DNA from 4 places in the Serratia bockelmannii genome. Region 2 is predicted to be linked to each of the others. Evidence: predicted binding sites of a transcription regulator. Region 2 holds the regulator's gene; each other region holds the start of a gene.
The links. The regulator CRP, encoded in region 2, controls carbon source genes, mostly activating them, when cyclic AMP is high. The targets are predictions, from matches to a motif close to ATGTGANNNNNNTCACAT.

Region 1 (2,203 bases), 1.9 Mb from region 2:
AATAATTGACGCGAGTTTCTTTGGACTGAGTGATCTGCTGCTCAATTGAACACAATGTTATTTAATCAGGGCTTCCGTCGTGTATTTTTTTAACCGCAAACCTGAAAATGAAATACCCTAAGAAAATTCCAGCTATGGAGGTCGCAACCCACAGATACTTAAAACTATCGTCGGAATAAAACATGAACCAGACAATGGCTAACAGCGAGAGGGCCACAACGCCGCACCCAATGCCCTGAATAATTCTGGATAAAGCCGCCAGCATAAAGTTCTTCATACGTTAACCTTTGCAAAAAAGTACTGACAAATTTGGTTGAATTTCTTTCGATCTCTTTCCCAAACCGAGACGGCATCCTCGAATGGTCGGACTTTGTTTTCTAACAGAAAGTACAGCAGATCGAGGTTTCCCAGGCGTCTGAGTTGATCATACATCCGTGAGTTTCTTGCCCTCAAGTCGCGTGATGTATAGACAGAGCGTGATATGCTTGCCCCAGCGGTGAGAATTGAGCCAACGGCAACACCGGAGACAAGCCGTGGGATGATTTGTTTAGAGAATATATATCCCATGTTTGCGGTGGCTAACTGATTAAAGGCGAATTTGCCGATGAGTTTGCCTGATGTTCTTATGGTCATGTCCTTAACATCTTCAAACTTGACCTTACTGGCGAAGTTTTCGATGAAGATATGAGCCACTTTCTCGATGCTTGCTTTATTGGCCAGGCCTGACTTGATGAGTCTGATAAATCGCTCTTTATCTTGCGAGTTTAACCATATGTTTTCAGTATCAATATAGTCGTAGCCCAGGTAGTAGAAATCGACCGGTACGCTGATAAAACCTTGTGCAAACCCGCGCACTAAATTGCTGTCAATGTTTACGGCATCCGCCATGTCGTTGGCTATCTGCTTTGCGCTTTTCATAGAAATCCTTTTCAATATGAAGCGCGAATCGAGCAGACTTTTTTTACGCAAGCCAATGCCCACCGGCAAACGGCACCAGCCTGACGCTCAAAATGTCACCGAAACTTCCCGCGATCTCTGCACCCCGTTGTGGCATAATGCGCGCCAAATCACATTCCCTATGTATAAAGAGCGAGCGCTGTGTTAAGCACTAACAACATCACCATGCAGTTCGGCAGTAAGCCGTTGTTTGAAAACATCTCTGTTAAATTCGGCGGCGGCAACCGTTACGGCCTGATCGGCGCCAACGGCTGCGGCAAGTCCACCTTTATGAAAATCCTCGGCGGCGATCTGGTGCCGAGCGGCGGCAACGTGTTCCTCGATCCGAACGAGCGCCTGGGTAAACTGCGTCAGGATCAGTTCGCCTTCGAGCAGTACAGCGTGCTGGACACCGTGATCATGGGTCACACCGAACTGTGGGCGGTGAAGGAAGAGCGCGACCGCATCTACGCATTGGCGGAGATGAGCGAAGAAGACGGCTATAAAGTAGCCGACCTGGAAGTGGCCTACGGCGAAATGGACGGTTATACCGCCGAAGCGCGTGCCGGTGAACTGCTGCTTGGCGTGGGCATTCCGGTGGAACAGCACTATGGCCCGATGAGCGAAATCGCGCCGGGCTTCAAGCTGCGCGTGTTGCTGGCGCAGGCGCTGTTCTCCGATCCGGAAATCCTGTTGCTCGACGAACCAACCAACAACCTGGACATCGACACCATTCGTTGGCTGGAGCAGGTGCTGAACGAACGCAACAGCACCATGATCATCATCTCGCACGACCGTCACTTCCTGAACATGGTCTGCACCCACATGGCGGATCTAGACTACGGCGAGCTGCGCGTCTACCCGGGCAACTACGACGAATACATGACCGCCGCCACCCAGGCGCGTGAGCGTTTGATGGCGGACAACGCTAAGAAGAAAGCGCAGATCAGCGAGCTGCAATCGTTCGTCAGCCGCTTTAGCGCCAACGCCTCCAAATCCAAGCAGGCCACGTCGCGCGCCCGCCAGATCGACAAGATCCAGCTGGAAGAGGTGAAAGCCTCCAGCCGCCAGAACCCGTTCATCCGTTTCGAGCAGGACAAAAAGCTGTTCCGTAACGCATTGGAAGTGGAAGCGCTCACCAAGGGCTTCGACGAAGGCCCGCTGTTCAACAAGCTGAACCTGATGGTGGAAGTGGGCGAGAAGGTCGCGGTGCTGGGTGCCAACGGCATCGGTAAAACCACCCTGCTGAAAACGCTGGTGGGCGACG
Region 2 (2,203 bases):
GCCACCTGAAAGGCGCGCTGCAGTCGCTTTTGATCGAGGTTGTTGGCGTGCGGCAGGAAATTAAGCTGTTGGTACAGCAGGCTGATCAGATCCATCACCTTTTGCTGGCGCACCAGCAGTGGCGGCAGCGCGGTCTGCGGATCGGTGTGCTGAGTCAGCAGGGAGTATTTGGCTTCGAAGTAGTCCGCCAGTTCCAGATAGAGCTGGCTGAGCGTCTCGCGCATCGGTTGCTCTTTCCACAGCCGGAACCAGAACCAGGTGAATAAGCCGTACCAGACGGTGCCGATCGCGTACAGCAGCGGCGCCTGCCAGACAGGCACCGTGCCGGCCGTGCTGAGAGCGAAGATGGCGGCCACCAGCGCCGCCGGCAACAGCCGGGCGTGCAGCGGGCTGATTTCGCCGGTAACGCCGAGCAGCAGCGCCAGGCCCAGCATCAGCGCCGGCAGCGGCACGTGCCACAGCAGTGCCTGTTGCAACAGCACGCTGCTGAAGGCGAACAGCGAGCCGCCGACGATCAGCCGTTTAAAGAAGCGCTTATGCGGCGTGTCCAGACCGGCGATATTGCAGCAGGCGGGCACCAGAGAGAACATCAGGCCGAGCTGCAGCTGGCCTATCAACAAGCCAAACAGCACCGGTAGGCACAACACCAGCGTTTGTCGCAGTGCGTAGTTGATTTCCGGGTGGTAGATCAGGCGGCGCCACATGGCAGAGAGCAGACAAAAAAACGGCGCAGATTGCGCCGTTTCTTCAGGGATTAACGGGTGCCGTAGACGACAATGGTTTTGCCGTGGGCGGAAATCAGGTTTTGATCTTCCAGCATTTTCAGAATACGGCCAACGGTTTCACGCGAGCAGCCGACGATCTGGCCGATCTCCTGACGGGTGATCTTGATCTGCATGCCGTCCGGGTGAGTCATGGCGTCGGGTTGCTTCGCCAGATTCAGCAGGGTTTGCGCGATGCGGCCGGTCACGTCCAGGAAGGCGAGGTTGCCCACTTTTTCGGAGGTAACCTGCAGGCGGCTCGCCATTTGGGCGGACAGGCGCATCAGGATGTCCGGGTTCACCTGGATCAGCTGGCGGAATTTCTTGTAGGAAATTTCGGCCACTTCACAGGCGGTTTTCGCGCGAACCCAGGCGCTGCGCTCCTGGCCTTCTTCGAACAATCCGAGCTCGCCGATGAAATCCCCCTGGTTGAGGTAGGACAGGATCATCTCTTTACCTTCTTCATCCTTGATCAGCACCGCGACGGAGCCTTTCACGATGTAGTAAAGCGTTTCGGCCTTTTCACCTTGGTGAATCAGCGTACTCTTCGATGGATATTTGTGGATATGGCAATGAGACAGGAACCATTCGAGAGTAGGGTCTGTTTGCGGTTTGCCGAGAACCATTCGCTGTTATCCTCTGTTGTTATCGCTGCCTTGTGTCACAGGGGTCAGAGTTCCCTGTAAAACCCGCCTGTAGCCGCAGTCATGAGCGAGGGCTACCGGCAAGTTTTGAGGCGTGTCATAAAAATACGCTGTCGCTCTAGCATATTAACTTGCCGTAAGCGCTGCAAGCTACATTCTGTTAACATACCGGTAAAGGAGCCTTTCTCTGGGCGTTTCCCTGAAATTCAGTGTCCCGGAAAGATTTATTGCGGCTCTGTTTGTAGCACAGAGTAAGGCGGGTGTCTCGTGTTGTCTCGCTTCAGCATGATTAGCATCAGGTTACGTTGCCTGTTTCTATGCGAAAGCGTACTCTGATTTTAAGAAATTAACCGGAGTGACCAGAATGCAGGCAAGAGTTAAGTGGGTGGAAGGGTTAACGTTTTTGGGTGAATCGGCCTCCGGCCACCAGGTGCTGATGGACGGCAACGCCGGCGATAAAGCGCCGAGCCCGATGGAAATGGTGCTGATGTCGGTGGGCGGCTGCAGCGCGATTGACGTGGTGTCCATCCTGCAAAAAGGGCGCAACGACGTGCGCGACTGCGAGGTGAAGCTGACCTCCGAGCGCCGTGCAGAAGCCCCGCGGTTGTTCACCCATATCAATCTGCACTTCATCGTCACCGGTCAGGATCTGACTGACAAAATCGTAGAGCGTGCGGTGAACCTGTCGGCGGAGAAATACTGCTCGGTGGCGCTGATGCTCAACAAGGCCGCCACGGTGACCCACAGTTTCGAGATCCGCCAACCGGCGTAATCGAGACGGAGCGCGGCCCGCCGCCG
Region 3 (2,203 bases), 2.1 Mb from region 2:
TCCTGCTCGGCCTGGTCGGCTGCCTGTTCGCGCAGCTGGTATGGAATCTGTTCGGCGATGTCCTCGCCGACAAGCTGTCGCGCCTGTATCGCTTCCTGTTTGCCTTCGCCATTCGACGCGGCTGGGTGAAAGAGTAACCGCACAACATGACAGGGGCGTTACCGCCCCTGCTTTCACACCACGCCAGTAGTCACACAGAACGTCCGCGTTTTTCCCGCTCCCAGCATCACTCCCTCACCCTCTGGCGCATTCGGGCGGCAGTTTGCCGGCTGGATAAAGGAAAGCAACTGCCTGTTGCCCTGGACAGCGATGCGCCGGAAACCATAGTTGAATTGTTCGGTGGCAAAACGCGTCACATAACGCCGGCCCTGCGGCGCCAGCATAAAGAATTCGGCCTGATCCACGTAGCGCGTCAGATCGTCGGAGCACAACAGTTCCTGCCCGATCGTATCCCCTAACAAAGCCGGCGTCGGCAGGTTCTGGCGGAATACCGCATCAGGAATGCAGTCATAGTTGAGGCCGCAAACATAGCGCAGCGGCTGCGGCCGCTCGGCCTGATTGGTGACCTTCATCTCTATGGCGAATTGCGCGCTCTGGGCCGCCAGACGCAGCGCCGGGCCGATGCGCCAACGCCCGCCCGCCCGCTCCCCCTCGCCGTGCAACGTCAGCTCATCGCCCGCCAGCTGGATCCACACGCGTTGCATCTGCAGCGGCTCACCGTCCTGATGCGGCCAGGCGGGATAGAACGCAGCGTCGTCAGCGCGCTTTCTGCCGGCGCCCCGCACGCTGCGGCGGCCCGACTTCAGCGAGTAACCGTCAAACTCAGCGTCCCAGATCGCGAGGCCCTGATACGGTAAAACCGTCAGCGCGCCACGGCAGTTCGCCAGCGTTAACATCGGCCCACGTTCTGCGCAGCGATGCGCGCTCACCGCAAAATCCGCATTGCGGAACAGTTCCTGCCGATGCGCCCCGAAAGCTTCAGGAGCCAGATCGATGTTGATCTTCATCTTTTTTCCCTCGACGTTTCGCCCGCGCAGGCCGCGAGCCACAAAATGTTATTTAAATAACAAATGAAACGCCTTTAAGCTATACCTATAACAGCATTATAGCGACGATCGGATCGACATTTTTTAAACAGCACTAGGTTTATCGGCATCGGAATGTTATTATTTTCACATTCCTCACTCCGTTTACTGTCTTAACCTCACTAAGGAACCGCGATGACCACCGAAAACATCGATTACGCCAGCTATGTCGACCACACCCTGCTGGCCATGGACGCCACCGAAATGCAGATCGCCAAACTGTGCGAAGAAGCACAGCAGCACAACTTCTATGCGGTATGCGTCAACTCCGGCTACGTGCCACTGGCGGCCCAGCTGCTGCAAGAAAGCACCGTGAAAGTCTGCTCGGTGATCGGTTTCCCGCTGGGTGCCGGCCTGACCGTCGCCAAGGCCTTTGAAGCCAAAGCGGCGATCGCCGCCGGGGCGCAAGAGATCGATATGGTGATCAACGTCGGCTGGTTGAAAAGCGGCCTGCTGGACGAAGTGAAAGCCGATATCGCCGCCGTGCGCGAGGTTTGCGCGGCGATCCCGTTGAAGGTAATATTGGAAACCTGCCTGCTCAGCGATGCGCAGATCGTCCAGGTTTGTGAAATGTGTCGCGAACTCGATGTCGCCTTCGTGAAAACCTCCACCGGCTTCAGCACCGGCGGCGCTCGGGAAGAGCACGTCAAACTGATGCGTGAGACTGTGGGCAGCGAAATGGGCGTGAAAGCTTCCGGCGCCGTGCGCGATCGCACCACCGCCGAGAAGATGATTAAAGCCGGCGCCACGCGCATCGGCACCAGCTCCGGCGTCGCCATCGTATCCGGCGCCCAGCCGGCGGCGGGCAGCTACTGATCGTCGGCTTGCCCTGACGGGCATGGCCATACACTCCGATGCGGGACAATACGGGCGGCTGATGCGGCCCGATATTGCCCCGCATTGTTGTGTTTAGCGCCGGAAATGCCGGCACGCCCCTTTACCTCTACTACCTGTGGGAAGACGGATCTATGGAAACGCGGCGCGAAGAACGTATCAACCGGTTAGTTCAGGCGTTAAAACGCGCTGACAAGATCCACCTGAAAGAAGCCGCCGCGCTGCTGGGGGTCTCGGAGATGACCATTCGCCGCGATCTGAGCGCCGAACCGGCGGCCGTGGTG
Region 4 (2,203 bases), 590 kb from region 2:
CGGCGTGATCGAGCAGCACGATGCCGCGGCTGACGTTGCGCCCGCTGGGATCGTCGTCGCTGGCGACCAGCGGCCGCACCCCGGCATAGGCGCGCAGAATACGGGTCTGCGCCAGGGTGGGCGCCAACAGCGCCCCCTCGCGGATCAGAATGTCCACCTCCTGCGGGGTCACCAGCATGTTGTCAATTTGGTCGTAGTCGATATGGGTCGAGGTGGTGCCGATCAGCGAGATGGTGTCGCCCGGCACCAGGATGTCGGCGTCCGCCGGTTTGCGGCAGCGGTTGATCACCATGTTGTTGATGCGATGGCCGAGGATCAGCAGCGCTCCCTTGGCCGGGAACATGCGAATGCGTAAATCGGCATATTCGGCGATCTGCTGGCCCCAGATACCGGCGGCGTTGACCACCACAGACGCGTGCAGCTCATAGCGCCGCTGATTCTGATGGTCGTAAACGCGCACGCCCGTTACCCGATCGCCGCTGCGCAACAATCCCACCACCTGGTGGTAGGTCAGGATCTGCGCACCGTGCTCGCGCGCGTCCAACATGTTGGCGGCGGTCAGCCGGAAGGGATCGACGGTGCCGTCCGGTACGCGCACCGCGCCGATCAGCGCCGGGTTAGCCGCCGGCTCCAGCCGCAGCGCCAGCTGCGGGTCGATCGCTTCGGCGTCGATATCGGCCTGGCGACAGGCCGCGATAAACTGCTGCTGATAGTCCAGCGAGTCTTGCGGCAAGGTGATGAACAGCCCGTCGGTGCGCTCGATACAGTGATGCGCGATGCGTTTCAGGATGCGGTTTTCTTCGATGCACTCGCGCGCCGACTCGCCGTCGGTCACCGCATAGCGCGCGCCGCTGTGCAATAAACCGTGGTTGCGGCCGGTGGCGCCGGTGGCGATGTCGTGGCGCTCCAGCAAAATGCATCGCAGGCCGCGCCGCGCACAGTCGCGGGCAATGCCTGCGCCGGTGGCGCCGCCGCCGATGATGATCACATCCGTTTCGCCGCCGTCAAAATAGCTGCTCATGTCGCTCCCTCAGGATCGGTAGTTATGAGCCTATTGAGCCACGGTTATTGGGGTCTTTGTTTGATAAGGAACAATAACGAACATAAAACGAAATAAAAATGACCACAAAAAACCATCAATGTGATCATAATCACGATTTTTGGACGTTTTTCTATTTCATAACGTTAACGAATCGCTCAAAATCCGCCGTGGTTTCATGAAAGTGTAACAATTGCGCCATTCGTCACAGCGACACCAGGCGTATTTGATGACAATGGCGCTCGTTATGGAACACAAAAACACCACATTCGATATCCGCTCAATCATCAAATGAACGTAAAAGGTCATATTGATGTGATAACAGATAAAGCCATCGGAGGCGCTCATGTTGAGTATTTTTAAGCCAGCCGCACACATCGCCCGTGTGCCGAGCGATAAGGTAGATCCGCTCTACCGTAAGCTGCGCTGGCAAATTTTCCTGGGGATCTTCTTCGGTTACGCCGCCTACTATCTGGTGCGTAAGAACTTCACCCTGGCCATGCCTTACCTGATCGAACAAGGCTTCAGCCGCGGCGACCTCGGCTTCGCGCTGTCGGGCATCTCTATCGCCTACGGCTTCTCCAAATTCATCATGGGTTCGGTCTCTGACCGTTCCAACCCGCGGGTGTTCCTGCCTGCCGGCCTGATCCTGGCGGCGGCGGTGATGTTGTTCATGGGCTTCGTACCGTGGGCAACTTCCAGCATCGCGGTGATGTTCGTTCTGCTGTTCCTGTGCGGCTGGTTCCAGGGCATGGGTTGGCCGCCGTGCGGCCGCACCATGGTGCACTGGTGGTCGCAGAAAGAACGCGGTGGCATCGTCTCCATCTGGAACTGCGCCCACAACGTGGGTGGCGGCCTGCCGCCGCTGCTGTTCCTGCTGGGCATGGCCTGGTTCAACGACTGGCACGCGGCGCTGTACATGCCGGCCTTCGGCGCCATCCTGGTGGCCCTGATCGCTTTCGCCCTGATGCGCGATACCCCGCAATCCTGCGGCCTGCCGCCGATTGAAGAGTACAAAAACGACTACCCGGACGACTACAGCGAAAAAGACGAAGAAGAGCTGACCGCCAAGCAGATCTTCATGCAGTACATCCTGCCGAACAAGCTGTTATGGTACATCGCTGTCGCCAACGTGTTCGTCTACCTGCTGCGTTACGGCATTCT

Region 1: ACSJLU_RS07570 (ABC-F family ATPase) is a predicted target of CRP. The motif match lies at 1,056-1,073, and genes of this name have one in related genera.
Region 3: deoC (deoxyribose-phosphate aldolase) is a predicted target of CRP. The motif match lies at 1,161-1,178, and genes of this name have one in related genera.
Region 4: glpT (glycerol-3-phosphate transporter) is a predicted target of CRP. The motif match lies at 1,140-1,157, and genes of this name have one in related genera.

Annotation. Positions count from the first base shown of each region.
Region 1 is NZ_CP196512.1:1,561,931-1,564,133, forward strand. It holds gene ACSJLU_RS07560 (hypothetical protein) at 62-277, opposite strand; gene ACSJLU_RS07565 (hypothetical protein) at 274-918, opposite strand; gene ACSJLU_RS07570 (ABC-F family ATPase) at 1,099-2,203, shown strand, end outside.
Region 2 is NZ_CP196512.1:4,845,312-4,847,514, reverse strand. It holds gene ACSJLU_RS23080 (YccS/YhfK family putative transporter) at 1-704, opposite strand, end outside; gene crp (cAMP-activated global transcriptional regulator CRP) at 755-1,387, opposite strand; gene ACSJLU_RS23070 (OsmC family protein) at 1,770-2,177, shown strand.
Region 3 is NZ_CP196512.1:1,696,641-1,698,843, reverse strand. It holds gene ybjG (undecaprenyl-diphosphate phosphatase) at 1-137, shown strand, start outside; gene ACSJLU_RS08155 (hypothetical protein) at 174-1,007, opposite strand; gene deoC (deoxyribose-phosphate aldolase) at 1,221-1,901, shown strand; gene deoR (DNA-binding transcriptional repressor DeoR) at 2,054-2,203, shown strand, end outside.
Region 4 is NZ_CP196512.1:218,188-220,390, reverse strand. It holds gene glpA (anaerobic glycerol-3-phosphate dehydrogenase subunit A) at 1-1,021, opposite strand, end outside; gene glpT (glycerol-3-phosphate transporter) at 1,386-2,203, shown strand, end outside.